2 regions of the Streptomyces sp. NPDC013457 genome follow, and region 1 is predicted to be linked to the other one. Evidence: predicted binding sites of a transcription regulator. Region 1 holds the regulator's gene; the other holds the start of a gene.
The links. The regulator HrcA, encoded in region 1, represses chaperone genes, less so after heat shock. The targets are predictions, from matches to a motif close to TTNGCACTCNGNNNNNCNGAGTGCNAA.
Positions count from the first base shown of each region.

Region 1 (14,445 bases):
GCTATGGCTCGGCGGCGCTGACCACGAGCGTTCCGCAGGTGGTCAGCGGCGCGGTGGCCGGCGGCTTCGGTTCCGGTACGACGCTGGCCGTGGCCGCGGCGGGCATCGCGGCGCAGCGGGACCCGCACCGGGCCTCGACGCTCGGCCTGCTGTCCGTCTCGGCGACGGCAGGCGCGCTCTACCTCTCGCTCCCCCACCTCGGCGGCGGCCACGCGCTGCCGTTCGCGTCCATCGCGGTGGCGGCGGCGCTGGTCTGGCCGCTGACGCGGGGCCTGGCGGGCGGACCGGCAGGCGGCCTGGGCCGTCCGACGGGCGGGGCCGGGCGCCCGGCCGCGGAGCCGGTCCGGGTCGGGGGCGGGGGCTCTCCGCTCCCCCACCGGCGCTCCGGTCTCGTCCTCGCCGGGGCGATCCTGTGCTGGTCCATGGCACAGAACGCCCTCTGGGGCGTGAGCGGCCGGATCGGTCTCACCCAGGCCGGGCTGAGCGAGGTCACCGTCGGCGCCGTCTTCGCGGCGGCGCTGGGGGCCGGACTCGCGGGCGTGACGGCCGCGGGGGCGCTCGGCTCGCGGATCGGCAGGGCCGCGCCGGTCGGGGCGGGCACGGCGATCATCGCCGGGTGCGTACTGATCAGCTCACGCGCGGAGAACCTGGCCGCCTTCGCGACCGGCGAGATCCTCTGGAACGTCTTCTACCCGGTCGTCCTGTCGTACCTGCTCGGTCTCGCCGCCTCCCTGGACCCGCGCGGCCGCTGGGCCGTGCTGGTCGGCTCGGCGTCCTCCCTGGGCGTGGCCTGCGGGCCGGTCGCCGGCAGCGTCCTGTCCGAGCAGGCCGGCTACCCGGGCATGGGCCTGGTCCTGTGCGTGCTGCTCCTGCTGGTCGCGGTCCCGATGACGGCGGTCGCGCTGCACACCTCGGGCCGCCCGCTGGTCCCCGGCTCCGTGCGCCGTCGCGGCGGCGCCCCGGCGGCGGTGCTGGCGGGCACGACGACCGCCGCGACGGGCCTGGTGCCGCAGATGGGCGCCCCCGAGCAGGAGGTCACCGAGATCCCGGTCCCCACCCGCCGCCGCGCCGACCGCCGGTCCTTCCGCCTGGCCCGCCCGAGCGACCAGGGCTAGGGCGTGTTCCGAAAGGAGCGCCGTTCGCCCGAAGGGCGGGCCCCCGGCCAGACGGGACTTTCGAAACACGCCCTGGACCCGTCAAGACATCAACGGCAGCCACAGGACGGGCGCCGTGCAACCGCCGGCCGGGCGCCGGGCCCCGCCCCGGCGCCCGTCCACGGCCTCGGCCTCGACTCCGTACGCCTCACTCCGCTTCGAAGTCGTACGCCTCGACCTCGGCCACGTACCGCGCCCTGCGGTCCTCGTCGTCATCCAGGAACGACGCCTCGAAGGAGTTGCGGGCCAGCGTCCGCAGCTGCTCCCGGTCCAGCCCCAGCGCACCCCGCACCGCGTCGAACGTGTCGCCCACGTAGCCGCCGAAGTATGCCGGGTCGTCCGAGTTGACGGTCGCCATCAGACCCGCGCCCAGCATCGAGGCCAGCGGGTGGTCCTCCAGGACGTCGATCGCGCGCAGGCGTACGTTCGACAGCGGGCAGAGCGTGAGCGGCACCCGCTCCCGCACAAGGCGTGACACCAGCTCCGGGTCCTCCATGCACCGCAGCCCGTGGTCGATCCGCTCCACGCCGAGGACGTCCAGCGCCTCGCGGATGTACGCCGGCGGGCCCTCCTCGCCCGCGTGCGCGACCTTCCGCAGACCGAGGGCCTCCGCCGCCGCGAACACCTCGCGGAACTTCGACGGCGGGTGGCCCACCTCCGCCGAGTCCAGGCCGACGCCCGTGATCCGGTGCAGATACGGCCGCGCGGCCTCCAGCGTGGCCATCGCCGACTCGGCGGACTCGTCCCGCAGGAAGCACATGATCAGCCGCGTGGAGACGCCGTGCCGTTCCTCCGCCCCGTCGAGCGCGCGGGCCAGGCCCTCGATCACGGTGCCGATCGGGACCCCGCGCGCCGTGTGTGCCTGCGGGTCGAAGAAGATCTCGGCGTGCCGCACCCCCTGCGCGGCGGCCCGCGCCAGGTAGGCGTCGGCCAGCTCGGTGAAGTCCTCGGCCGTGTGGAGCACGGCCATCAGCCCGTAGTACAGGTCGAGGAAGGACTGCAGATCGCTGAAGAGGTACGCCTTGCGCAGCTCCTCGGTGTCCGCGTACGGCAGGGTGACGCCGTTGCGCGCGGCGAGCGCGAACGCCAGCTCGGGTTCGAGGGTGCCTTCGATGTGGAGGTGGAGTTCGGCCTTGGGGAGGGGCATCGATCTATCTTTTCGGTAGGGGGACCCTCATCAGGTCCTGGGCAATGCTCAGCTCGCCGTCGAACCCGGCCGCCCGCGCCTGCCGTTCGAACTCGGCGGGGTCGCCGTACCGCTGCGAGAAGTGGGTCAGGACGAGGTGCCTCACCCCCGCGTCGCGCGCGACGGCGGCGGCCTGTCCGGCCGTCAGGTGGCCGTGGTCGGTGGCGAGCCGGACGTCCTCGTCGAGGAAGGTCGACTCGATGACCAGCATGTCGGCGCCCTCGGCGAGCGCGTACACGCCGTCGCAGAGCCGGGTGTCCATGACGAACGCGAACCGCTGCCCGCGCCGGACCTCGCTGACCTCGTCCAGCGTCACGCCGTCCAGGACGCCCTCGCGCTGGATCCGGCCGACGTCCGGGCCCTTGATGCCGTGCGCGGCGAGCCGCTCGGGCAGGATGCGGCGCCCGTCGGGCTCGGTGATGCGGTAGCCGTACGACTCCACCGGGTGCGAGAGCCGGTACGCGTCGAGCGTGTACGAGTCGGTCACCGCGAGGGGCCCGTCGGCGTCCACCGGGGCCTGCGTCAGCCGCACCGTCTCGCGGTAGGCCGTCGCGTACCGCAGCCGTTCGAAGAAGTGCTGCCCGCTCGCCGGGTAGTGCGCGGTGACCGGGTGCGGGACCTGGTCGAGGTTGATCCGCTGGATCACCCCGGCCAGACCGAGCGAGTGGTCGCCGTGGAAGTGCGTGACGCAGATCCGGTCGATGTCGTGCGCGGCGACCCCGGCCCGCAGCATTTGGCGCTGGGTGCCCTCGCCGGGATCGAACAGGATGCCCTGGCCGTCCCAGCGCAGCAGGTAGCCGTTGTGGTTGCGGTGCCGGGTCGGGACCTGGCTGGCGGTCCCGAGCACGACGAGTTCACGTACGGACACGTCTTATCCGGGGGGCCAGTTGAGACCGCGGCCGCCGAGGACGTGCGCGTGGGCGTGGAAGACGGTCTGGCCCGCGCCGGCCCCGGTGTTGAAGATGATGCGGAAGCCGGTGCCGTCGACCTTCTCCTGCGCGGCGATCTCGCCGGCCTCGCGCAGCACGTCCGCGGCGATGGTCGGCGCGGCGGCGGCGAGGCTGGCGGCGTCGGGGTAGTGGACGCGCGGGATGACGAGCACGTGCGTGGGCGCCTGCGGGTTGATGTCCCGGAAGGCGAGGGTGGTCTCCGTCTCACGCACGATCGTCGCCGGAACCTCCCCGTCCGCGATCTTGCAGAACAGGCAGTCGCTCTGCGGCTCTCCGGCCATGGCCCGGGCCTCCTCGCCTCGGAAGATCAGATACTCCGGCATCGTATCGGCCGTGTCACCGACCGCGCTCGGGTCCGGGGGCGCGGCGCTGCAGGCGGGAGCGGCTGACCCAGTAGGTGATGATCACGATCCAGAACAGCGGGTAGCCGAGCGCCCCGACGACGGACGCGTCCAGCGTCACCACGGCCATGGAGACCGCCGAGTGGAGCCCGAGCAGTCCGACGGCGATCGCCATGGCGAGCACGGGCGGGCAGTTGCGCGCCACGAGGATCAGCGGGCGGCGCAGCCGCGGTGGTACGCGCCGGGTGATCCACACCGCCCAGCCCGCCCAGCCGCCGACGAGGACGACCGCGCCGATCAGGTACGGGACCAGGGCGTCGCCGCCCGAGCCGCCGGTGCGGAGCGGCGCGGAGCCGAGGCCGGCGGCGAGGAAGCCGGCCAGGGCCACCCAGCGGGCCCCCGCGGCGGTGCCCCAGGCCATGGTCTCCAGGTTGTAGCGGGCCTGGCGGTCGTTCGTGTCCAGCGCCGCCGACTCGACGAAGCCCTCGGCGGCCTTCGTCCACGACCCCGGCCGGAACCAGCGTCGGCGCAGATGCAGGAGGGAGAGGTTGTTGTGGGCCTCGCTGCTCTGCGGATCGAGGCGCAGCGCCGTCTCGTAGGCCTGCCGGGCGACGCGGTGGTCGCCGGTGCGCTGGGCGGTGAGGCCGACGAGGAAATGCGCGTCGCTCTCCTCGGGGCCGAGCGCGACGGCGGTCCGGGCAGCCTCGTACGCCTCGCGCCGGCGCTCGACGCGGACGGACCGGTCGAGGACGGTGCCGAGGGCGTAGTGACTGCCCCAGTACTGCGGGGCGAGTTCGACGGCGTACCGGGCGGACCGTTCCGCCTCCTCGTAACGCTGCACGGCGAGCAGGACGTGGGTGCGCATCAACCAGGCCGGCAGTGAGTCCGGTTCGACGAGCAGCGCCGCCTCGACCGACTCGAGTGCCTCCTGTTCGCGGCCCAGCCGGTGCCGACAGCGGGCCAGCAGGACCAGCGCGGCGGCGTCCTGCGGGTCGGTGGCCAGATGCTGCGCGGCGAGGGCGGCGGCCTGCTCGTACCGCCCCACGTCGAAGAGGGCGTCGGCCCTGTCCAGGGCGGGGTGCATCAGACCTTGTCCCGGTCATGGGTGATGCTGAGCAGGTTCGGTACGAGTCCGACCCAGAACAGGACCTGCGGGACCGTGCGGTCGGTCCACGGCACGAGGAGCATCACCAGGGCGCAGAGCGTCGCGAGGGTGGCCTGTGCGAGGACGACCCGGGGCCAGAACAGCCGTCGCACGAGCGCGCGCACGGTCAGCCGGGCGCCGGTGCGCATCCGCCGGTAGCGGCGCAGGGCGCCGAAGCCCCACACCGCCGCCATCAGCGCGAACGCCCAGAGCCGGGTGCCGAGGTCGACGGGGAGCTCCTTCGGCTCCTCGCCGTCGGTCGGGAAGATGTCGAGGGTGACACCCGCCAGGACCAGGCAGAGCAGCGCGAGCCAGCGCGTCCCCCGCAGCATCCGGTAGACGGCCTTGTCGAGGTCCCTGCGCAGCCAGTTGGAGTCGGGGGCGGCGGCGAGACCGCCGGCGTAGAGGTCGGCGGCCTGCGCGGCGGAGGTGCCGGGCTTGGCGGCCTCGTCCTCCGTGGCCATCGTCACGGCGAGGGTGTTGGTCGGGTCGATCCGCAGGAGCTGCCGGACGGCCTCGTCGGCGAGGTCGGGGCGCCGGTTGAAAAGGGCGAGCTTGTACAGGGCCTCCCACGCGCGGGGCTCCTCCGGCCCCAGCCGGACGGCTTCCTGTGCCTCCGCGAGTCCCTCGGCGACCGCCGCCGCGTCGCCTCCCGGGAACCGGTCGCGCACGAAGGGCATCAGCTCGGCGCGCACGGCGCGCGGCGCCCAGTAGTCCGGGTCGAGACGGATGGTCTCCCGCATCGCCTCCTCGGCGTCGTGCGGCCGCCCCTGGCGGCGCAGCGCGACACCGCGGATGTAGTGCCCGTAGGCGAAGTCCGGGGCGTGGGTCAGCGCCGCGTCGGCGGCGCCGAGGCCCTCTGCGAATCGCTCCTCGGCTATGAGGCACCGAGCGAGCAGCACCAGGGCGTGGTGGTCGTCGGGGGCCTCGGCGATCCACCGGGCGACGCGTTCCCGGCTCTCGCCGTACCGGCCCATGCCGTAGAGCAGCTCGGCCTGTTCCAACTCCGGGTGCTTCACGCTCACAGCTTCCGCTTCTTCTTCAGGTAGGTGACCAGGTCGTCGTACATCCCGCCGTCGTTGGCGAACATCGCCACGTTGCGGGCGGCGGCGAACCAGGACTCGCTCGACGGCTTCAGCTGCTTCGCCGCGCCCAGCAGATCCTTCATGTTGATCATGCGGACGGTGCCGGTACGGGCGGAGTCGAGGAGCGCGGACTCGGCGGCCGTCTCGCAGAGATGGGCGAGGTCCGCGCCGGAGAAGTCCTCGGTGATCTTGACGAGCTTGCCGAGATCGACCGATTCGATGGGGCGCTCGCGCAGGTGGTAGCGGAGGATCGCCTCGCGGGCCGGAGCGTCGGGCGGCAGCACGAGCAGGGTCCGGTCGAGGCGGCCGGGGCGGCGCAGCGCGAGGTCCACGTCCCAGGGGACGTTGGTGGCGGCGAGGACGAAGACGCCCTCGTTCTCGGCCCCGTCGACTCCGTCGAGCTCGGTGAGGAGCTGGTTGACGACGTTGCGCAGTCCGCTGTGGTGTGTACGGGAGCGCTTGGCGCCGAGGGCGTCGAGCTCGTCGAGGAAGACGACGCACGGGGCCTGGGCGCGGGCGGTCTCGAAGATGTCGTGGACGTTCTTCTCGGACGTGCCGATGTACATGTCGAGGATGTCGGAGAGCGAGACCGACATGAAGCTCGCGCCGAGTTCGCCGGCGACGGCGCGGGCGATGAAGGTCTTGCCGCAGCCGGGCGGGCCGTACAGGAGCAGGCCGCCGCGCAGGGACTTGCCGTACAGCCTGCGGAGTTCGGGGTTGCGCATGGGAGCGAGGAAGGCGGCCTCCAGGCGGCCCTTGACCTCCTGCATGCCGCCGACGTCGGCGAGGCGTACGGAGCCGGGGGCGTCGACGTCCCAGGCCGAGGCGTCCCCGGGGTCTCCGCCGCCGTCGGAGGTGAGCGGCTGCTCCAGGTCGTCGCCGTCACCGCCGCCGCCCTCGACGAACCGGGGCCCGACGAGGTCCCCGACCTCCTGCTCGGCCGCGTTCCAGTCGAAGGAGGAGGACCGGGCGGGGGCGGCGTCGGCGGCAGGGGCGGTCGGGGCGGCTTCGCCGGCGGGGGTCGCGGGGGCGGCTTCTGCCGCCGGGGCCGCTGCGGGTGCGGCGTGCTGTCCCATCGCCCGGAGCATCAGCGCCCGCGCCGCCTCGTCACCCGGCGCGCGCTGGAGCGCGACGGCGGCCTCGGTGACGGCCTCGTCGCCGCGCCCCTCGGTGAGGAGCAGTTCGGCGAAGTGCAGCCGCAGGGGCACGTCTTCGGGCGCGGCGGCGACCGCGGCGCGCAGACTACGGATCAGAGGAGACTCGTCGGACATGCGGTCACCCTATGAACCGACATGCCTTCCGCACCCACCGGGTCCGAAATCCCGTTGCCGCGCCCCCGGGCTCCGCGCATACCGTGGGCGCATGGGGCGACGAGAACGCGTACCGCGCAGGCTGACGGCGGACGGCACGGTCTGGCTCTGGTCGGTCGGGCACCTGCACCCGCCCTGCCGGGAACTCCTGACGCTGCGCCGGGCCGAGACCCCGCACGCCCAGCTGCGCCTGGTCTTCCAGGAGGGCCCGGGCCGTGTGACGCAGGGCGGGTACATGGGCGCGGGCCAGGTCGCGGACACCGGAGACGGCTACCTCAACCTCAACGAGCCCGGGGTGGTACGCCGTTTCCTCGACGAGGCCACGGCACGCGGTCTCCTCCCGACGGCCCACGGCCTGCACGAGACGGACGGCTGGCCCCTCTTCGACACGCTGGTGGCGGACTAGCTCCAGCGGCCCGTGCGGCCGAGGAGCAGCGCCGTGGCCGCCGTACCGGCCGTGGAGGTACGCAGGACGCTGTGGCCGAGTCGGTACGGTTTCGCGCCCGCCGCCTCGAAGGCCGCCAACTCCTCCGGGGACACGCCCCCTTCAGGGCCCACGACGAGCACGATCTCGCCCTCGGCAGGGAGTTCGGCTTCGGCGAGCGCGCCGCTCGGGTGGTCCCGGTCCTCGTGCAGCACGGCGGCGAGGTCGGCCCCCGCGAGGAGTGCGGCGACCTGCTTGGTGGTCATCGCGTCGGCGACCTCGGGGAAGCGCGTACGGCGGGACTGCTTGCCGGCCTCGCGCGCGGTGGCCCGCCACTTGGCGAGGGCCTTGAGCCCGCGGTCGCCCTTCCACTGGGTGATGCAGCGGGACGCGGCCCACGGCACGATCGCGTCGACCCCGGTCTCCGTCATGATCTCGACGGCCAGTTCGCCCCGGTCGCCCTTGGGCAGCGCCTGGACGACGGTGATACGGGGCGCGGGCGCGGCCTCCTCGTACCTGCCGGAGACCTCGACGGTCAGCTGGTCCTTGCCCTCGGCGCCGAGCACCACGCAGTCGGCCCAGGTGCCCCGCCCGTCGGTGAGGACGACGTCCTCCCCCGCGCGCAGCCGCTTCACGGAGACGGCGTGACGGCCCTCGGGGCCGTCGAGGAGGAAGGGGCCGTTGCCGGGGACGGCCTCGACGACGAAGACGGGTGCGGTCATGAGGCGTTGCTCCTGTGGGCCTGCGCGGTGAGTGCGGTGTCGAGTTCGGCGGCCAGCACCTCGACGAGCCGGCCCGCGGGGAGTTCGCGGGCCAGCCGGTGCCCCTGGCCGGCCCACAGGGCCATACCCTGCGCGTCGCCCGCGGTGGCGGCTGCCTTGCGGACGGGGGCGGTGAGGTGGTGGACCTCGGGATAGGCGGCGGGGGCGTACGGCCCGTGCTCGCGCATGAACCGGTTGACGAGCCCGCGCGCCGGGCGGCCGGAGAAGGCCCGGGTGAGCTCGGTCCGGACGAAGAGGGGGTTGGTCAGGGCCTGCTTGTGCAGCGCGTGCGCCCCCGACTCGGGGCACACGAGGAACGCGGTGCCCAGCTGGGCGGCGTCGGCACCGGCCGCGAGGACCGCGGCGATCTGCGCGCCGCGCATGATCCCGCCGGCCGCGAGGATCGGAAGCTGCACCGCCTCCCGGACCTGGGTGACGAGCGTGAGGAGCCCGGTCCCGGCGAGAGCGGCGTCCGGGTCGTCGCGGTGCGTGCCCTGGTGTCCGCCGGCCTCCACGCCCTGCACGCAGACGGCGTCCGCCCCGGCCCGCTGGGCCGCCTGGGCCTCGTCGGCGGAGGTGACGGTGACGATCGTGTACGTACCGGCGCGGGCGAAGGCGTCGAAGGTGTCCCGGTCGGGGCAGCCGAAGGTGAACGAGACGACGGGGACCGGGTCTTCGAGCAGGATCGCGAGCTTGGCGTCGTAGGCGTCGTCGCGCCCGTTGTCGGGGTCGCCGAGGGCCGTCTCGTACCAGGTGGCCTCCCCGGCGAGCTGGTGCCGGTACACCTCGACGGCGGCCGGATCGGCGGGCTGCCCGCCGGGCGGCACGAAGAGGTTGACGCCGAAGGGCTCGCCGGTCAGCCCGCGCACCTGCTTGATCTCCTGGTAGAGCCCGCCCGCGGTCTTGTAGCCCCCGGCGAGGAACCCGAGCCCGCCGGCGGCGCACACGGCTCCGACGAGCTCCGGGCAGGACGCGCCACCCGCCATGGGGGCCTGCACGATCGGGTATCGGGAGAGATCGTTCAGCGCGGTGGACATGCAGGCATCGTGTCATACGGAAGGGCGGCATCCGCGACCCGCGGATACCGCCCTTCCAGGCCCGGAACCGACCGCCCGACGGGCGGCGGGGATCCGGTCTAGCGCCCGTTGAACGCGTCCTTCAACCGCGAGAACAGCCCCTGCTGACCCGGCTGACTGTGCCTGCCCGGGGGACGACCCCCGGACCCCCGGCAGCAGTACGCCTACCGCCCGTTGAACGCGTCCTTCAACCGCGAGAACAGCCCCTGCTGACCCGGCTGGAACTGACCCGTGGGCCGTTCCTCGCCGCGCAGCTTCGCCAGTTCGCGCAGCAGCCGCTCCTGCTCGGCGTCGAGCTTCGACGGCGTCGTCACCTCGACGTGCACGATCAGGTCTCCCCGGCCGCCGCCGCGCAGGTGCGTGATGCCGCGCCCGTGCAGCGGGATCGACTGGCCGGACTGGGTGCCCGGGCGGATGTCGACCTCCTCCATCCCGTCGAGCGTCTGCAACGGCACCTTCGTACCGAGCGCTCCCGCCGTCATCGGGATGGTGACCGTGCAGTGCAGGTCGTCGCCGCGGCGCTGGAAGACCTCGTGCGGGACCTCGTGGATCTCGACGTACAGGTCACCGGCGGGGCCGCCGCCGGGGCCGACCTCACCCTCGCCCGCGAGCTGGATGCGCGTCCCGTTGTCGACACCGGCCGGGATCTTCACGGTGAGCGTGCGCCGCGAGCGGACCCGCCCGTCGCCCGCGCACTCGGGGCACGGGGTGGGGACGACCGTGCCGAAGCCCTGGCACTGGGGGCAGGGGCGAGAGGTCATGACCTGGCCCAGGAAGGACCGCGTGACCTGCGAGACCTCACCACGGCCGCGGCACATGTCACAGGTCTGGGCGGACGTGCCGGGCGCGGCACCCTCGCCGGAGCAGGTCGTACAGACGACCGCCGTGTCGACCTGGATGTCCTTCGTCGTACCGAAGGCGGCCTCGTTGAGGTCGATCTCCAGCCGGATCATGGCGTCCTGGCCGCGGCGCGTGCGCGAGCGCGGTCCGCGCTGCGACGCCGTGCCGAAGAAGGCGTCCATGATGTCCGAGAAGTTCCCGAAGCCGCCCTGGCCGAAGCCGCCGGCTCCACCGCCGCCGCCGGACGCGGACAGCGGGTCGCCACCGAGGTCGTAGACCTGCTTCTTCTGCGGGTCCGACAACACCTCGTAGGCGGCGTTGATCTCCTTGAACCGCTCCTGCGTCTTCGGATCGGGATTGACATCCGGGTGCAGCTCGCGGGCGAGCCGCCGGAATGCCTTCTTGATCTCGTCCTGGGACGCGTCGCGGCGCACGCCGAGTACGGCGTAGTAGTCCGTGGCCACTTACGACTCCGCCAGGATCTGTCCGACGTAACGTGCCACTGCGCGTACCGCTCCCATCGTTCCGGGGTAGTCCATGCGGGTCGGTCCGACCACGCCGAGTTTGGCGACTGCCTCGTCGCCCGAACCGTAGCCGACCGCGACGACGGACGTGGACGTGAGGCCCTCGTGGGCGTTCTCGTGCCCGATCCGTACGGTCATGCCCGAGTCCTTGGCCTCGCCCAGCAGCTTGAGGAGCACGACCTGCTCCTCGAGGGCTTCGAGAACGGGCCTGATCGTGAGGGGGAAGTCATGGCCGAAACGGGTGAGATTGGCGGTACCGCCGATCATCAACCGCTCCTCGTGCTCCTCCACCAGGGTTTCGAGCAGGGTCGCGAGCACCGTCGAGACCGTGCCGCGGTCCTCCGTCTCCTCGAAGGACTCCGGAAGATCCTGCACCAGCTGCGGCACGTCCGCGAAACGGCGGCCGACGACACGGCTGTTGAGCCGGGCGCGCAGGTCCGCGAGCGAGGTCTCGCCGAACGGCGCCGGGCAGTCGATGACGCGCTGCTCGACCCGGCCGGTGTCCGTGATCAGCACCAGCATCAGCCGGGCGGGGGCCAGCGACAGCAGCTCCACGTGCCGGACCGTCGAGCGGGTCAGCGACGGGTACTGCACGACGGCGACCTGCCGGGTCAGCTGCGCGAGCAGCCGGACCGTGCGCCCGACGACGTCGTCGAGATCGACGGCTCCGTCGAGGAAGTTGTGGATCGCGCGCCGCTCGGGCGTCGACAGCGGCTTGACGCCGGCGAGCCGGTCGACGAAGAGCCGGTAGCCCTTGTCGGTCGGGATGCGTCCGGCGCTGGTGTGAGGCTGGGCGATGTAGCCCTCGTCCTCCAGGACGGCCATGTCGTTACGCACGGTGGCGGGCGAGACGCCGAGCTTGTGGCGCTCCGTGAGCGCCTTGGAGCCGACCGGCTCCTCCGTCCCGACATAGTCCTGGACGATGGCGCGCAGCACCTCGAGTCTGCGTTCGCTGAGCATCGCGCACACCTCCAGCTGTCGTATCGGTTGCTCCGCATTTGGCACTCGCCCTGTTCGAGTGCCAGGAATCCCCCGGCCAGTGTACGGCGGCGGGCATCGCTCCTGGCAAGGAGGCCGGGTCGGAGGCCACGTCGTTGCGGATAGCGTCGCGGTATGGATGTCGATTGGGAAGAGTACGGCTGGGAGCGGCTCGGTAACGGGGTGGGCAGGCGCCGACTGCCCGGCTGGGACGCCACGGTGGGGCTGGTACTGGGCGAGCGCGCCGTGCTGCTGTACGACACGGGCTCCACGCTCGCCGAGGGCGCCGAGCTGCGGGGGCAGGCGGAGGCGCTCGCGGGCGGCCGGAGAGTGACACACATCGCACTGAGCCACCCGCACTTCGATCATGTCCTCGGCACGGCCGCCTTCGCGGGGGCGGAGGTGTTCGGGGCGGTGGGCCTGGACGAGCTGCTGCGACGGGAAGGGCACGCGCTGCGGGAGGACGCGGTACGGCACGGGGTGGCGGAGTCGGCGGCGACGGAGGCCGTGGACACCCTCGTCCTGCCGGGGCACATGGTGTCGGGCGAATGGACGCTGGACCTGGGCGGCCGCCAGGTGCTGCTGGCCAACGTGGGGCCGGGGCACTCGGGTCATGATCTGACGCTCCTCGTCCCGGACGTCGACGGGGTGGAGGTCGTCTTCTGCGGCGACCTGGTCGAGGAGTCGGGCGAGCCGCAGGCCGGAAGCGACGCGATCGGCTCGCGCTGGCCGGCGGCCCTGGACCGGCTGCTGGCGCTCGGCGGGGAGGACGCGCTGTACGTGCCGGGACACGGGGCGGTGGTGGACGCGGCGTTCGTGCGGCGCCAGCGGGATGAGCTGGCACGGCGCTTCTCCGTCGCATAACGTCGCCCGAATGCGCAGCTACAACCCGGACCTGACGCCCCCTTGGAAGCGATCCGCCCCGGTGCCGGAGGTGCCGGCGGAGGTGGACCTCGTGGTGGAGGAGGTCGCGACGGGATTCTGCGGAGCGGTGATCCGCTGCGAGGCCGGCACGGTCACGCTGGAGGACCGCTTCGGCAAGCACCGTGTGTTCCCGATGGATCCCCGGGGCTTCCTGCTGGAGGGCAAGGTGGTGACGCTGGTCCGCCCGGCGGCCGGTCCGGCGCGCCCCAGCCGCACGGCCTCGGGGTCCGTCGCGGTCCCGGGCGCGCGGGCGCGGGTGGCGCGGGCGGGCCGGATCTACGTGGAGGGCCGGCACGACGCGGAGCTGGTGGAGCGGGTCTGGGGCGACGACCTGCGTATCGAGGGCGTGGTGGTGGAGTACCTGGAGGGCATCGACGACCTCCCGTCGATCGTCGCGGAGTTCGGCCCGGCGGCGGACGCGCGGCTCGGCATCCTCGTCGACCACCTGGTGCCGGGCTCGAAGGAGTCCCGCATCGCGGCGCAGGTCTCGTCCCCGGACGTCCTGATCGTGGGGCACCCGTACATCGATGTCTGGGAGGCGGTGAAGCCGTCCTCCGTGGGCATCCCGGCCTGGCCGGCGGTCCCCCGGGGCGAGGACTGGAAGACGGGCGTCTGCCGGGCGCTGGGCTGGCCGCAGAACACGGGAGCGGCCTGGCAGCACATCCTGTCGAAGGTCCACTCCTACAAGGACCTGGAGCCGTCGCTCCTGGGCCGGGTGGAGGAACTGATCGACTTCGTGACGGCGCCCTAGCGCCGTCCCACCCGGCCGATCCGCGCGGGCCGCGACAGCGAGGCCCCGTCGCCGCGCCTTGGTGCGGCGACGGGGCGCGGCACCAAGGCGGGCGCCGGGGTGCGGCACCAAGGCGCGGCGCCAGGGCACGGCGCCGGGGCGCGACGCCGGGACCTAGTCCACCAGGTCGCGGACGACCGCGTCGGCGAGGAGGCGGCCCCGCAGGGTCAGGACCGCGCGCCCCGCCTCGTACGGCCCGGGCGCGAGGAGTCCGTCCGCGAGGGCCTTACGGGACGCCGCGAGGCCGTCGGGCTTCAGGAGGTCCAGCGGGCAGCCCTCCCGGAGCCGCAGCTCCAGAAGCACACGCTCCACGCGCCGGTCCTCCGCCGAGAGGAGCTCCCGCCCGGCGCCCGGCGACCTCCCGGCGCCGAGGGCCGCCGCGTACGACCCCGGATGCTTCACGTTCCACCAGCGCACCCCGCCCACGTGCGAGTGCGCCCCGGGGCCCGCGCCCCACCAGTCGGCGCCGCGCCAGTACAGCTCGTTGTGCAGGCACCGCCCGGCCTCCGACGTGGCCCAGTTCGACACCTCGTACCAGTCGAAGCCGGCCTCGGCGAAGACGGAGTCGGCGATCAGGTACCGGTCCGCGTGCACGTCGTCGTCCGTCATCGGCACCTCGCCGCGGCGGATCCGGCGCGCCAGCTGCGTCCCCTCCTCGACGATCAGCGCGTACGCGCTGACGTGGTCGGGGCCCGCTCCGATCGCCGCCTCCAGCGACGCGCGCCAGTCGTCGTCGGACTCCCCCGGCGTCCCGTAGATCAGGTCCAGGTTCACGTGCTCGAAGCCCGCCGCCCGCGCCTCCGCGACGCACGCCTCGGGCCGGCCCGGGGTGTGCGTACGGTCGAGGACCTTCAGGACGTGCTGCCGGGCGCTCTGCATCCCGAACGACACCCGGTTGAAGCCGCCGGCCCTCAGCTCCGCCAGATACGCCGGATCCACCGACTCCGGGTTCGCCTCC
Region 1 covers NZ_JBICBL010000002.1:489,526-503,970, reverse strand. Annotated here, with positions in the region: gene ACF1G2_RS07765 (MFS transporter) at 1-1,115, shown strand, start outside; gene ACF1G2_RS07760 (adenosine deaminase) at 1,303-2,301, opposite strand; gene ACF1G2_RS07755 (ribonuclease Z) at 2,306-3,208, opposite strand; gene ACF1G2_RS07750 (histidine triad nucleotide-binding protein) at 3,212-3,571, opposite strand; gene ACF1G2_RS07745 (tetratricopeptide repeat protein) at 3,627-4,715, opposite strand; gene ACF1G2_RS07740 (tetratricopeptide repeat protein) at 4,715-5,800, opposite strand; gene ACF1G2_RS07735 (AAA family ATPase) at 5,797-7,131, opposite strand; gene ACF1G2_RS07730 (hypothetical protein) at 7,223-7,576, shown strand; gene ACF1G2_RS07725 (16S rRNA (uracil(1498)-N(3))-methyltransferase) at 7,573-8,316, opposite strand; gene ACF1G2_RS07720 (nitronate monooxygenase) at 8,313-9,392, opposite strand; gene dnaJ (molecular chaperone DnaJ) at 9,596-10,735, opposite strand; gene hrcA (heat-inducible transcriptional repressor HrcA) at 10,736-11,755, opposite strand; gene ACF1G2_RS07705 (MBL fold metallo-hydrolase) at 11,909-12,637, shown strand; gene ACF1G2_RS07700 (DUF3097 domain-containing protein) at 12,648-13,448, shown strand; gene hemW (radical SAM family heme chaperone HemW) at 13,602-14,445, opposite strand, start outside.

Region 2 (14,445 bases), on a different contig from region 1:
ACCGGGTGGTCTCCGACCACGGCCACGGCGTCCTGCTCGCCCTGCGCCATCTGCTCGGCCTCGGCCGCGGCACCCCGCTGCTGGTCGCCCGGGGCGACAGCCCGACCGCGCTCGCGGTGCGCGCCGGTTACGCGGAGGCGCTGGCCACGCTGGACCTGACGGCGCCCGGGCCGGTGATCGACTCCGTACCGGCCGACCAGGATCCGGCGGGGTTCGAGGCCGCGGTGCGGGCCCTGCACGAGGCGGTGGCCTCGGGCCGCGCCGGCGCGGCGGTGGTCCACAACGACGTGGACGCGATCGAGATCGTCCGGCGGCTGGCGGAGCTGGGCGTGAAGGTGCCGGAGGACCTGGCCCTCATCGCGTACGACGACGAGGTCGCGGCGCTCGCCGACACCCCGCTCACGGCGGTCGCCCCGCCCAAGCGCCAAGTGGGCAGGCACGCCACGGAACTGCTGGTGGAGCGGCTGACGGAGACCGGTCAGGAGGAGTCGGCCCGGAGGCATCTGAGCCTGCTGCCGCGGCTGCGGGTGCGGTCGTCCTGCGGAGCTCCCGGAGGGGTCCACCCCGCCTGATCGATTCGATCTGTTTCCGATCGCGGAGGGATCCACGCCGGGCCCCGGACGGCCGCGGACCTAGACTGGAAAGGTCCCACCCGGTCCGGGAGGTGTCATGACTTTCGTACAGATCATCGATTGCAAGACCAGCCGGTTCGAAGATCTGAACCGGCTCATGGACAAGTGGGTCGAGCAGACCCAGGGCAAGCGGACAGCCAGCCACAGCGTCATCGGCAAGGACCGCTCCGACTCGGAGCATCTCGTGGAGATCGTGGAGTTCCCCTCCTACGAGGTGGCGATGACCAACTCGCAGCTCCCCGAGACGGACCGCATCTTCCGGGAGATGGTGGCGCTCTGCGACGAGATGCCGACCTTCACCGACCTGGACATCGTGCGGGACATCCAGCTGTACAAGGGCAACGCCCAGCGGTTCTTCGAGCTCCTCGCCGCCGACGGCGAGCTTCCGCCACTCGACGAGGTCCTCGCGGAGGGCTACCACGACCACGATCCGACCAACGAGCAGGACACCATCGGCATGGACGCGATCCGGCGCCAGGTGGAGATGTGGCGGGGCGCGTTCGACTTCGACTTCACCGTCAACGACCAGATCGCCGAGGGCGACCGGGTGTGCACGCGGTGGACCTGGGTGGGGACGCACAAGGGCGACTTCATGGGGCTCATGCCCACCACGGCCCGCACGAAGGTCTCGATGTCCGGCACGACCATCCACCAGTTCAGGAAGGACGGCAAGATCGCGGAAGGCTGGTGGCAGTACGACCTGCTCGGCCTCATGGAGCAGCTCGGCGCCGTGGAGGCCTCGGAGGCGTAGGCCCGGCGGCGGACCCCCGGGCGGTCGGACCCCCGGACCCGGGCGGCGGACCCCAGGGCGGTCGGGCGGTCGGGAGCCGGACGGCAGGCCCGGAAGGCACCGAGGTCCGGCGCCCCCGCGAGGGGTGGCACCGGACCTCGGTGGTCGCTTACGCGCGCGTCAGTGCGAGTGGCCGTGACCGTGGCCGTGGCCCGCGTCCGCCGGCTCCTCTTCCTTCTTCTCCACCACGAGGGTCTCGGTGGTGAGGAGGAGGGAGGCGATCGAGGCGGCGTTCTCCAGCGCGGAGCGCGTCACCTTCACCGGGTCGATGACGCCGGCCTTGACCAGGTCGCCGTACTCGCCGGTCGCGGCGTTGAAGCCGTTGCCCTTGTCCAGCTCCGCCACCTTCGAGGTGATGACGTAGCCCTCGAGGCCGGCGTTCTCGGCGATCCAGCGCAGCGGCTCGACAGCGGCGCGGCGGACGACCGCGACACCCGTGGCCTCGTCGCCGGTCTTGCCGAGGTTGCCCTCCAGGACCTTGACGGCGTGGACCAGGGCGGAGCCACCACCGGAGACGATGCCCTCCTCGACCGCGGCGCGGGTCGCGGAGATGGCGTCCTCCAGACGGTGCTTCTTCTCCTTCAGCTCCACCTCGGTGGCGGCGCCGACCTTGATCACGCACACGCCGCCGGCCAGCTTCGCGAGGCGCTCCTGGAGCTTCTCGCGGTCCCAGTCGGAGTCGGTGGACTCGATCTCGGCCTTGATCTGGTTGACGCGGCCCGCGACGTCCTCGGAGTTGCCGCCACCGTCGACGATGGTGGTGTCGTCCTTGGTGATGGTCACGCGGCGGGCGGTGCCCAGCACGTCCAGACCGGCCTGGTCGAGCTTGAGGCCGACCTCCTCGGCGATGACGGTGGCACCGGTGAGGGTGGCCATGTCGCCGAGCATCGCCTTGCGGCGGTCGCCGAAGCCGGGAGCCTTGACGGCCACGGCGTTGAAGGTGCCACGGATCTTGTTGACGACCAGGGTCGACAGGGCCTCGCCCTCGACGTCCTCGGCGATGATCAGCAGCGGCTTGGAGGAGCCGGCCTGGATGACCTTCTCGAGGAGCGGCAGGAGGTCCTGGATCGAGGAGATCTTGCCCTGGTGGATCAGGATGTACGGGTCGTCGAGGACGGCCTCCATACGCTCCTGGTCGGTCACCATGTACGGGGACAGGTAACCCTTGTCGAAGGCCATGCCCTCGGTGAAGTCGAGCTCCAGACCGAAGGTGTTGGACTCCTCGACGGTGATGACACCGTCCTTGCCGACCTTGTCCATCGCCTCGGCGATGAGCTCGCCGACCTGCTGGTCCTGCGCGGAGAGCGCGGCCACGGCGGCGATGTCCGACTTGTCCTCGATCGGACGGGCGGTCGCGAGCAGCTCGTCGGAGACGGCCTTGACCGCGGCGTCGATGCCCTTCTTCAGGGCGGCCGGGGAGGCACCGGCGGCGACGTTCTTCAGGCCCTCGCGGACCAGCGCCTGGGCGAGCACGGTGGCGGTGGTGGTGCCGTCACCCGCGATGTCGTTGGTCTTGGTCGCCACCTCCTTCACCAGCTGGGCGCCGAGGTTCTCGTACGGGTCCTCGATCTCGACCTCGCGGGCGATCGTGACACCGTCGTTGGTGATGGTGGGAGCGCCGAACTTCTTGTCGATGACGACATTGCGACCCTTGGGGCCGATCGTCACCTTCACGGTGTCGGCAAGCTTGTTGACGCCGCGCTCAAGGGCGCGACGGGCGTCCTCGTCGAACTTCAGGATCTTCGCCATGGGAGCGATTCAGCCCTCTCGGATGTCGAAAAACTGGTGAAACCGAACTGCGCCCCGGACGCCCGGTGCGGGGTCAGGGGCGCAGCTCAAAGCATGTGCTTCAGGTACTTCGGTGAATTACTTCTCGATGATCGCGAGCACGTCGCGCGCCGAGAGGACGAGGAACTCCTCGCCGTTGTACTTCACCTCGGTGCCGCCGTACTTGCTGTACAGCACGACATCGCCGACCTTGACGTCGAGCGGCAGGCGCTCGCCGTTCTCGAAGCGGCCCGGACCGACGGCGAGGACAGCACCCTCCTGGGGCTTCTCCTTCGCGGTGTCCGGGATGACCAGGCCAGAGGCGGTGGTCTGCTCGGCGTCGAGCGGCTGGACCACAATGCGGTCCTCGAGCGGCTTGATGGCAACCTTGGAGCTGGTGGTCGTCACGATCCGACCTCCCCCTTCGGAGATCTCACGGGGCTAACTGTCTGAGGTGGCGACCAGGTGGATCCGTCGTCGCGGGTGCCGGACCTGCCCGTCGCTGTGTTGGCACTCTCCAGTGGGGAGTGCCAGAGCCGAGACTATGACTGCGATTAGCACTCGGTCAAGCGGAGTGCCAATTCAGTGCGGCGTGGCGATTCGGTCCCGGTACGGGAAACGGCGTGACGGACCGGTTGGTTCCGCACACAAGTACGGTGCGGCGACGCGACACCCCCTAGGCGATGTCTTCAAACGATCTTGCCTGGTGGATCATGGTGGGGTGATTCGTCGCCATGAGCTGTCTGATGCCGAGTGGGAGTTCGTCCGGCCGTTGCTGCCCGAGTCGTTGCGGGGGCGGAAGCGGCTGGACGACCGCAGGGTCCTGAACGGGATCGTGTGGAAGTTCCGGACCGGGACGGCCTGGCGGGATGTGCCCGAGCGATACGGCCCATGGGCCACGCTGCATACCCGTTTGCGCAGGTGGGCGTTGGACGGAACGTTCGACCGGATGCTCCGGGCCGCCCAGGCCAAAGCCGATGCTGCCGGCGACGTCGAATGGCTCGTCGCGGTCGACTCGACCGTCGTGCGCGCTCACCAGCACGCGGCCGGGGCCCGAAAAGGGGGCTTCGCAATCCGGCACTCGGCAGGTCCAGAGGCGGGCTGACCAGCAAGATCCACCTGGCCTGCGACGGCCGGGGTCGCCCTCTCGCCTTCGTCGTCACCGGCGGCAACACCAACGACTGCACCCAATTCACCGCCGTGATGGAAGCCATCCGAGTGCCTCGGATCGGCCCCGGACGGCCCCGCGTCCGGCCTGATCACGTCCTGGGCGACAAGGGCTACAGCTCGAAGGCGATCCGCACCTGGCTCCGCCGCCACGGCATTCCGCACACGATCCCGGAGCGGGCCGACCAGGCCCGCAACCGGGCCCGACGCGGCAGCCACGGAGGCCGCCCGCCGGCCTTCGACCGCGAGGCATACAAACACCGCAACGTCGTGGAACGGTGCTTCAACCGTCTCAAGCAATGGCGAGGGATCGCCACCCGATACAACAAGACCGCCCAGTCCTACGAAGCAGCCGTCACCCTCGCCTCACTCCTGATGTGGGCCTGACATTTGACGACAGAACCTAGGGGCGGAGCACCCCCCGGCCGGCCGGACGGCCTCCGTCGTCGAGCCGGCCTCCGTCGTCGAGCCGGCCCAGCCCGTGGAGGACGCGGGCCGCCGTCTTCGAGAGCGCTCCGCCCCCGGCCCCCGCCTCCCCGACCCGTACGGCCGCCTTCCGGCCCAGGCGCTCGATCGGGTCCACGGACGAGGCGCACCCCGTCATCCCCGTGAGCGCGCCGGCCAGCACCAGACCCGCCGCGAGCCGGCGCGCGCGTCTCACACGTAGTCCTCGAGCTTCGCGACCGCGTACCCCTTGGCCGTGATCGTCTTCATCACGCGGCGGACCATGTCGGCCATCGAGCCCTTCCAGTCCCCCTTGCCCCTGAAGTGCGTGAGGACGATGTCACCGGGGTGCAGGTCCCGGTCCCACTCGCGCCACTCCATCCGGTCCGGGAACGCCTCCGAGGCCCAGAGCGGGACCGCCTTCACCCCGCACGTCTTCGCCGCGCGCAGCGTGTCCTCGTTGTAGTTGCCGTACGGCGGGCGGAAGAGCGGGGGCCGCTTGCCGAACTCCTCCTCGATGACGTCCTGCATCCCGCAGATCTCCCGCTTCTGCGCCGTGTACGAAAGTCCGGGCAGGTAGCGGTGGTTGAGGGTGTGGTTGTGCAGGGAGACACCGGAGTCCCGCATCTTCCTGAAGTACCCGTAGTCGTCCTTGACGACGTAGTCGCTGAGGAAGGCGCTGTAGGGGATCTGCAGCTCGCTCATCATCCGCAGCAGCTCGGGGTCCTTCTCCGCGCCGTCGTCGATCGTCAGAAAGACGACCTTCTGCTTGGTCGGCACGGTGGTGAAGACCGGCGGCAGCCCCTCGCCGTCGGTCTCGAAGCCCTTGCGCGTGGTGATCTTCGGCTTCACCGCGGGCGGGGCGGGGGCCTCCAGAGGTGGGCGTTCGAGGCCCCACTTCTTGGCGGCGAGCACCCGGGCGGCACGCCGCTCGCGGACCTTCTCGACGTACGAGTCGAGCGCGGCGGCCGCGCCCTGGCCCTGCTGCTGGCCGGCGGCGGGAGGCGCGGGGGCCTTGCGTCCGCTCTCGGCTCCCCCCTCCTCGCCGGACGGGCCCGCACAGGCGGATCCGAGCGCGGCGACGACCAGCGCCGCACCCATCGACCGGCGAAGACGCAGCGCCCGCTTCGTTCGCATCTGTTCTTTTTGTCTTACTAGCTGCATGGCGCCGCATCCTGTCAGCGCCGAGACTCCCAGGGGCGCCGACACCGCCGCCCGGCGCCCACCATCCCCCGGCTGGCCCACAATGGGACGGGTGACCGACCTCGCCGCCTTCACCGCCCTGCTCTCCCCGGAGGGCCAGACGCTGCTCGCCGCCCTGCGCGACTACGACCCGGCCCGGGAACTCGCCGTCGCCTCCCGGCTGCGCCGCGAGCACCCCGCAGAGCTGGTCTCGGCGGCGCTCGGACAGGCCCGGCTGCGTCAGCGCGCGGTGGCCAAGTTCGGCGCCGAGGACGCGTACCGGATGTACTTCACCCCCAACGGCGTCGAGCAGTCGACGCGGGCGACGGTCGGGGCGTACCGCGCGGAGCGGCTCCGCGGGCTTGGGGTGCGCGGCGTGGCCGACCTGTGCGGCGGGATCGGCGGGGACGCCCTCGCGTTCGCCCGGGCCGGGATCGCCGTCCTGGCCGTGGACCGCGACCCGCTGACGGCCGAGGTCGCCCGCGCCAACGCCGACGCGCTCGGACTCGCCGACCTGATCGAGGTGCGGTGCGCGGACGTGACCGAGATCGACACGAGCCCGTACGACGCCGTCTTCGTGGACCCCGCGCGGCGCGGCGGACGGGGCAGGATCTTCGACCCCGAGGCGTACTCGCCGCCGCTCTCCTGGGCCGTCGAGGCCGCCCGTACGGCCCCGCACGCGGCGCTGAAGATCGCCCCCGGCATCCCGCACGAGGCGGTGCCGGAGGAGGCCGAGGCCGAGTGGATCTCGGACGGCGGGGACGTGAAGGAGGCCGTGCTGTGGTTCGGCACCTCCCCCGGCACCCGCCGCGCCACGCTCCTCCCCTCCGGCGCGAGCCTGACCGGCCGTGGCCTGCCCGATCCGGCGGTCCGGCCGGTCGGCCGCTACCTCTACGAGCCGGACGGCGCGGTCATCCGCGCGCATCTGGTCGCCGAGGTGGCCGAGGAGCTGGGCGGCGGCCTGATCGACGAGACGATCGCGTACATCACGGCGGACGCCCTCGCCCCCACGCCGTACGCCACGGCGTACGAGATCACCGACGAACTGCCCTTCAACCTCAAGAAGCTGAAGGCGCTGCTGAGGGAGCGGGAGGTCGGCACGCTGACGGTGAAGAAGCGCGGCTCGGCGGTCGAACCCGAGGAGATCCGCCGCCGGGTCAAGCCGAAGGGCCCGAACGCCGCCACCGTCGTCCTGACCCGGGTCGCGGGAGCCCCCACGATGCTGATCGGCCACCCGGCGGCGTAGGGCGTGTTTCGCCCCGGCGCGCTACGCCGCGAGCCGGACCGCCAGCCGGTAGTGCCCGACCGCCTTCACGACACCGGTCAGGCCGCTGACCCAGAGCCCGAGCCCCGCGCCCACGAAGTACACGACCTCGCCGTGGCCTCCGCTGCCCGGGCCGGTCGCCTCCGCCGGCACGGCCAGCGAGATCCACAGGCCGAGGCCGCACAGCGCGACGGAGACAAGCAGCCAGACCACGCTCAGCACGGGCTCCCGCAGCCGTGCGTCGGACGCGCGGTCCCCGTCCAGGGCGGCCCACTGGACCAGCCGTTCCCGCGCCAGGCGGTCGCGGCGGACGCCCCGGGCGAGGAAGAAGACGGCGGGGACCACGGCGCCGAGTCCGAGGGCCACGAAGAAGAAGGCGAACAGGCCCGAGAACGGGTCGAGGGACTCGTCCAGCATGATGAACCCGGCGCCGCAGATCCCCCAGCCGAGCTGGAGGGTCGCCACCCACAGCAGAAAGACCGACAGCCGTGCCCCGCCCAGCAGATGGCGGTTGAGCTCGGCCATCGCCCGCGCCCGGTCGGCCAGTCGGGCCGCACGGTCGGGCCAGCTCCGTATCTCGGCGGGCGGCGGAGGCGGGGGCAGGGGTGCGCGTGGGGACATGCGGCCGAGACTACCGAGCCTCCGGCGCGCCCCGTCCGGCCGCCCGTTCCGCCCGCTCCCGCAGCAGCTCCCGCTCCCGTTCGTTACGGGTCAGCGAGGCCGCCCGCTCGAACTCCGCCCGCGCCTCGTCCGACCGCCCGAGCCGTTCCAGCAGGTCTCCGCGGACGCTCGGCAGCAAGTGGTATCCCGCCAGGGCCCGTTCCTCCGCCAGTTCGTCGACGAGGGCGAGACCGGCCTCCGGGCCCTCGGCCATCGAGACGGCGACCGCGCGGTTCAACTCGACGACCGGCGAGGGCGCGACGACCGCGAGGCGCTCGTACAGCGCGGCGATCGTCCGCCAGTCCGTCTCCTCGTAGGCCGGCGCCTTCGCGTGGCAGGCGGCGATCGTGGCCTGGAGGGCGTAGGGACCGTAGGCGCCGCACTCGCCGGCCCGCCCGAGCGCCTCGAAGCCGCGCAGGATCAGCCGCCGGTCCCAGCGGCCGCGGTTCTGGTCGGCGAGGAGGACCGGTCGCCCGTCCGGTCCGGTCCTGGCCGCGGCCCGCGAGGCCTGGATCTCCAACAGGGCCGCCAGACCGTGGACTTCGCCCTCCTTCGGCATCAGTCCCGCGAGCACCCTGGCCAGCCGCAGCGCGTCCTCGCACAGCGCCGGCCGCAGCAGGTCGTCGCCCGCCGTCGCCGCGTACCCCTCGTTGAAGACGAGGTAGATGACGTCCAGGACGGAGCCGAGCCGGGCCGCCCGCTCCTCCCCGTACGGCACCTCGAACTCCACGCCCGCCGTCGCCAGCGTCCGCTTCGCCCGCACGATCCGCTGCGCGACCGTCGCCTCCGGCACGAGGAAGGCGCGGGCGATCTCGTCCGTGCGCAGCCCGCCGACCAGCCGCAGGGTCAGGGCGGTCCGCGCCTCGGCGGAGAGCACCGGGTGGCAGGCGGTGAAGACCAGCCGCAGCAGGTCGTCGTCGATGTCGCCGGGCCCGGACGGCTCGGGGTCGTGGGACTCCTCGGTCAGCTCCCGCCCGACCTCGGCCAGCTTGCGCGCGTACGTCTCCCGGCGCCGCACGAGGTCGACGGCACGGTTCTTGGCCGCGGCCGTCAGCCAGGCCGCGGGCCGGTCGGGGACGCCCGTCCGCGGCCACTGTTCGAGTGCGGCCACGAAGGCGTCCTGGGCGATCTCCTCGGCGATGCCGACGTCACGGACGATCCGCGCGACGGCGGCGATGATCCGCGGCGACTCCATCCGGAAGACGGTCTCGACGGCGCCGGGGGCGGGTGCGGTCATGGGTCAACCATGGCACCACCCGCCCCGGCCGCGTCACATCTCCTCGATCTCGCGCACCTCGCACGTCACCTTCCACTGCGGCGGGTGGACCTCCAGGAACCGCTTCGACCACTCGACGGCCTCGGCCAGGTCCCGGCACTGGCTGATCGAGTAGCCGCCGACGACCTCCTTGGTCTCGGTGAACGGTCCGTCGGTGTAGGAGATCTTCCCGCCCTCCCACACGACGCGCCTGCCCTCCTTGGTCGGCCTGAGCCCGGCGGTCTCCAGCATCACCCCGGCCTTGGTGATCTCCTCGAAGAGCGCGCCCATGCGCTCGTCGAAGCCCGGGTCGGCGTCCTCCATCTCGAAGGCGCCCTCTTCGATGCGGACCATCGTCAGATAGCGGGGCATGGTCGTTCTCCTTGCGTGGCGGGCGGGGCCGTTCCCCGCCTCTCACTCATACGTCGAACGGGCCCGCCCCGCATCGACACGAGGTGGAGAAAACTTTTGGGACGTACTCCTAGACGTAATCCTCCAGGCGGGCGACCGTGAAGCCCTGCTCCTGGATGTGGCGGAGCATGTTGGCCGTCATACGCGTCATCGACGTGCCCTTGAGCTCGGCCGGGCCGCGGAAGTGGGCCAGGATGATGTCGCCGGGGTGCAGCTTCCCGTCCGCGCGCTGGTACTGCATGTTCTTGATCTGCATCGCCTCGCGCCACAGCACGATCGCGTCGACGCCGCACGAGCCCGCTGCCGCGCGGGTGTCCTCGTTCCAGTTGCCGTACGGCGGACGGAAGAGCCGCGGCTTCGCGCCGTACTCCTTGGCCAGCTTCCTCTGCTGGCCGCATATCTCCCGGCTCTGGGCGTCCCGGCCGAGGGTGCGCAGGTTCGGGTGGGTCAGGGTGTGGTTGGCGACGCCGTGGCCGAGGTCGCCCAGGCGGGCGAAGTACGCGTAGTCGGCGCGTATCGCGGAGTCGGTGAGGAACATCGTCACCGGGACCTTGAGCTCCCGCATCATCGTCACGAACTCCGGGTCCTTCTCGGCCCCGTCGTCGATCGTGATGAAGACGATCCTGTCCTTCGTCGGTATCTCGCTGATGACGGGGACGGGACCGCCCGGGCTCCGCTTGACCGGCTTGACCCGGGGCGGCGCGGGCGGGGCGGCGAAGGGCTTCAGACCCCACTTCCGGTACGCGGCCGCGGTCTCGGCGGCCCGGTCGGGAGCCGGAGCCCCGGTCGGGGCGGAGGCGGTCGTCGGCGCGGACGGTCTCGGGCCGGCGGTCTCCGCCCCCGCCGAGCCGCCGCAGCCCGTCACGAGGAGCGCGGCGGCGGTCAGCGCCGCCCAGGTCACGATCTTCTTGTCCACGCCGTATTTCACGCCGTGGATGATGGCGAACGCGGCCGGGAGGTTGCCTCAGTCGACGGACTCGAAGCGCCAGCGGTGCACCGGCCTGGTGATGAGGTCCGCCGCGGGCTCCGGCAGCTCGGGCAGCTCGGCGTCCGGCGCCGGGGCGTCCCACCAGGTCAGCACGAGGACGCGGTCCTGCGGGGCCCGGAACGTCTCGCGCCGGAGCGGCTCGTACGGAAGCTCCCGCGACCGCGCCCACTCCAGGAGTTCGGCGCCCCGGCCCTGGACGGCCCGGGCCTCCCACATGAGCGTGAGGATCACGGGTACAGGTTCTCCTTGCTCATCTCGTGCACGTGGTCGTGGTCGTGGGTGTGGTCGTGGCCGTCCGCGCCCGGCACGTGCGGGTCCGTCACCGGGAGCGAGGAGTCCGCCGACAGCTCCAGGTCGGAGGCCGGCCGGTTCCGGGCCACCATCTCCGCGCCCAGGGCCGCGACCATCGCGCCGTTGTCCGTGCACAGCCCGGGCCGCGGCACCCGCAGCCTGATCCCGGCCCGCTCGCACCGCTCCTGGGCCAGCGCCCGCAGCCGCGAGTTGGCCGCGACGCCGCCGCCGATCATCAGGTGGTCGACGCCCTCGTCCTTGCAGGCGCGTACGGCCTTCCGGGTGAGCACGTCGACGACGGCCTCCTGGAAGGACGCGGCCACGTCCCGTACCGGCACCTCCTCGCCCGCCGCGCGCTTGGCCTCGATCCAGCGGGCGACCGCCGTCTTGAGGCCGGAGAAGGAGAAGTCGTACGCCGGGTCCTTCGAGCCGCTCAGCCCACGCGGGAAGGCGATCGCGTTCGGGTCGCCCTCGCGCGCGAGCCGGTCGATGACCGGGCCGCCGGGGAAGCCGAGGTCGAGGACGCGCGCGATCTTGTCGAAGGCCTCGCCGGCCGCGTCGTCGATGGTCTGGCCCATCGGCCGGACGTCGGCGGTGATGTCGGGGGCGAGCAGCAGCGAGGAGTGCCCGCCGGAGACGAGGAGCGCCATCGTGGGCTCGGGCAGCGGGCCGTGCTCCAGCTGGTCGACGCAGATGTGCGAGGCCAGGTGGTTCACGCCGTACAGCGGCTTGCCCAGCGCGTACGCGTACGCCTTGGCCGCCGAGACGCCGACGAGCAGCGCTCCCGCGAGACCGGGTCCCGCCGTCACGGCGATGCCGTCGAGGTCGCGGGCGGACACCCCGGCGTCCTTCAGGGCTCGCTCGATGGTCGGGACCATCGCCTCGAGGTGGGCGCGGGAGGCGATCTCGGGCACGACGCCGCCGAAGCGGGCGTGGGTGTCGACGCTGGAGGCGACGGCGTCGGCGAGCAGCGTCGTGCCCCGGACGATGCCGACCCCGGTCTCGTCGCAGGAGGTCTCGATACCGAGTACGAGCGGTTCGTCAGCAGCCATCGGAATCAGTTCCAGTTTCGGTCTCAGTTGCTTGAACGGTCAGTCGCATCACCAGCGCGTCGACGTTGCCCGGCTGGTAGTAGCCGCGCCGGAAGCCGATGGGCTCGAAGCCGAAGCGCTCGTACAGCTTCTGGGCCCGGGTGTTGTCCACCCGCACCTCCAGGAGCACCTCTTCGCACTCGAACGCGGTGGCGTGGTGGAGCAGGTCGGTGAGCAGCCGCGCCCCGAGCCCGGTGCCCCACTGGTCGCGGGCGACGGCGATCGTCTGGACGTCGCCGAGGCCGCCGGCGGCGGCCAGCCCCGCGTAGCCGACGATCCGCCCGCCGGCCTCCGCCACGACATAGCGGCGGGTGGCGCGCGGACCACGGGCGTGGGCCAGCTCGGACCAGAACATCCCCTCGGACCAGGCGTCCTCGGGGAACAGCTCGTGTTCGAGCACGAGCACGGGCTCCAGGTCCCACCAGCGCATCTCGCGCAGCGCCGCGGCTCCGGACGCGGACGGTCCGGCAGGCTGCCCGGCGGGCGCTCCGGACCCCACGGAGTGTCCGGCGGGTTCCCCGGACCCCATGGGCTGTCCCACGGGCTGTCCGGCGGCGGGCTGTCCGGCGGTCACTTGGGCGTGACCACCTTGTAGTTCTTCGGCACCTGGGCGTCGGGGCGGCGCAGGTACATCGGCAGCGGGTCGAGGAAGTCGGCGCCCGCCGCGAGCCGCTCCGCCGCGAGCGCGGCCAGCGCGACCGCCGACTGGTGCTCGGGGTCGCGGGCGTCCGGGAAGACCTCGGGGTAGAGCCGCGCCCCGGCGCCGACGACCGGCAGCCCGGCGACCTGCTCGGCGATCTCGGCGGGCCGGTCGACGGCCGCGTCGGTGACGCGCGTACGGGCGTTCTCGTACCGCGCCCAGTAGACCTCCTTGCGGCGCGCGTCCGTCGCGACGACGAACGGCTCCTCGATCCCTGCGGCGTACGCGAGCCCGTCCAGGGTGCAGAGCCCGTGCACGGGCACGCCGAGGACGGAGGCGAAGGTCGAGGCGGTGACGAGACCGACGCGCAGGCCGGTGTACGGCCCCGGTCCGACGCCGACCACCAGGCCGGTGACCGCGTCGAGCTTCAGCCCGGCCTCGTTCAGGACCCGGTCGACGGCGGGCAGCAGCAGCTCCCCGTGGCGGCGGGCGTCGACCTGCCGCGACTCGGCGACGACGGATTCGCCGTCGTGGAGGGCGACGGTGACGGCGGGCGTGGCGGTATCCATGGCGAGCAAGAGCACGCAAACAGCCTACGGCTCCCGCCGGGCCCGCACGGCGCCCCGTCCCGGTAGCCCGCGACTGCTACCGTCACGACCGATACGTACGTACGAAAGAAAAGGTGGGCGGCAGGGTGGCACGGAGCAGCTCGGGATTCGTGGCCGGGCTCACGGCGGCGGCGATCGCCGCGGTCGCCTTCCTCGCCTACCAGGCGTCGGCGAACGCGCCCGCCGACGTCTCGGCCAAGCCGAGGACCACCGCGGCCCCTTCCTCCGCCCCGACCGGTGGACCGCAGAAGCCCGTCAAGGACCCGCTCGCCGTGCCGGCGAACTCGGGCACCGGGACGCGCGTCGTGTACGCGCTGGGCGAGCGGCGGGTGTGGCTGGTGGACGCGAAGGGCCAGGCCACGCAGACCTTCTCGGTCATGCCGAGCACGGTCCACCCGGCGCCGGGGTCGTACAAGGTGACCTCGCGCTCGGGCGCCGTGACGGGCTCGGACGGCGTGCAGATCGAGCACGTGGTGCGTTTCGCGAGCGTGCAGGACGTGTCGGTCGGCTTCAGCGCGGCGGTCGACGGCTCGCTCCCGACGCCCGACCCGTCGCGGAAGACGGGCGGCATCCGCATGAAGCGCGCGGACGGCAACGCGATGTGGACGTTCGCGTCGATCGGCGCGAAGGTCGTGGTCGTCGCGTAGGAACGCGACGACCCGGAGGTCCGCCGGCAGGTACGGGCCGACGGGACGACCCGTCCCCCGCCGGCCCCGCGCCTTCACTCGTACGGGCTACGCCGCCTCGCGCTCGACGTCCCGCTCGACGGTGTCCGGGCGGACGTGCTCCGGGCGGACGCCCTCCGGACCGTCGGACTCTCTCGGCGGGGTCGACACCACGTTCGCCGCGGCACAGGACGCCAGCAGCTCACTCATCGAGATCCGCGCCTCCGCGCTCTCGCGCTCTGGCGTCGCCATGCATGCCTCCCGTAGGTTAGGTACACCTAACCAGCTCGTGCATCCATGTCACCACGGCTCGTGCGCTCGCCGCAACATCTTCCCGACACCTTGTCGGAACCTACGTACGTTCAGCTCAGCGCGAGGTTCTCGTCCGCCCACCGCGCGCCGATCCCACGCAGCGCGACCGTGCGCCGGTCGTCGTCCGTGTCGCCCACCACGCGGTGGATGAGGACGTGGAGCCGGTCGTCGGTGAGGTCCTCGACCTTGCCGTCGCCCCACTCCACGACGACCACCGACTCGGGCAGCGAGACGTCCAGGTCGAGGTCCTCCATCTCGTCGAGTCCGCCGCCGAGGCG
Region 2 covers NZ_JBICBL010000005.1:449,777-464,221, forward strand. Annotated here, with positions in the region: gene ACF1G2_RS16550 (substrate-binding domain-containing protein) at 1-572, shown strand, start outside; gene ACF1G2_RS16555 (ester cyclase) at 670-1,383, shown strand; gene groL (chaperonin GroEL) at 1,543-3,171, opposite strand; gene groES (co-chaperone GroES) at 3,289-3,597, opposite strand; partial or broken gene ACF1G2_RS16570 (IS5 family transposase) at 3,734-4,743, shown strand; gene ACF1G2_RS16575 (hypothetical protein) at 4,760-5,017, opposite strand; gene ACF1G2_RS16580 (polysaccharide deacetylase family protein) at 5,014-5,937, opposite strand; gene ACF1G2_RS16585 (SAM-dependent methyltransferase) at 6,047-7,228, shown strand; gene ACF1G2_RS16590 (hypothetical protein) at 7,250-7,867, opposite strand; gene ACF1G2_RS16595 (RNA polymerase sigma factor) at 7,878-9,143, opposite strand; gene ACF1G2_RS16600 (YciI family protein) at 9,177-9,533, opposite strand; gene ACF1G2_RS16605 (polysaccharide deacetylase family protein) at 9,643-10,500, opposite strand; gene ACF1G2_RS16610 (hypothetical protein) at 10,537-10,791, opposite strand; gene tsaD (tRNA (adenosine(37)-N6)-threonylcarbamoyltransferase complex transferase subunit TsaD) at 10,788-11,903, opposite strand; gene rimI (ribosomal protein S18-alanine N-acetyltransferase) at 11,893-12,372, opposite strand; gene tsaB (tRNA (adenosine(37)-N6)-threonylcarbamoyltransferase complex dimerization subunit type 1 TsaB) at 12,513-13,166, opposite strand; gene ACF1G2_RS16630 (hypothetical protein) at 13,301-13,837, shown strand; gene ACF1G2_RS16635 (hypothetical protein) at 13,925-14,107, opposite strand; gene tsaE (tRNA (adenosine(37)-N6)-threonylcarbamoyltransferase complex ATPase subunit type 1 TsaE) at 14,218-14,445, opposite strand, start outside.
Region 2: the regulator HrcA is predicted to act here: its motif matches at 3,697-3,723, upstream of groES (co-chaperone GroES).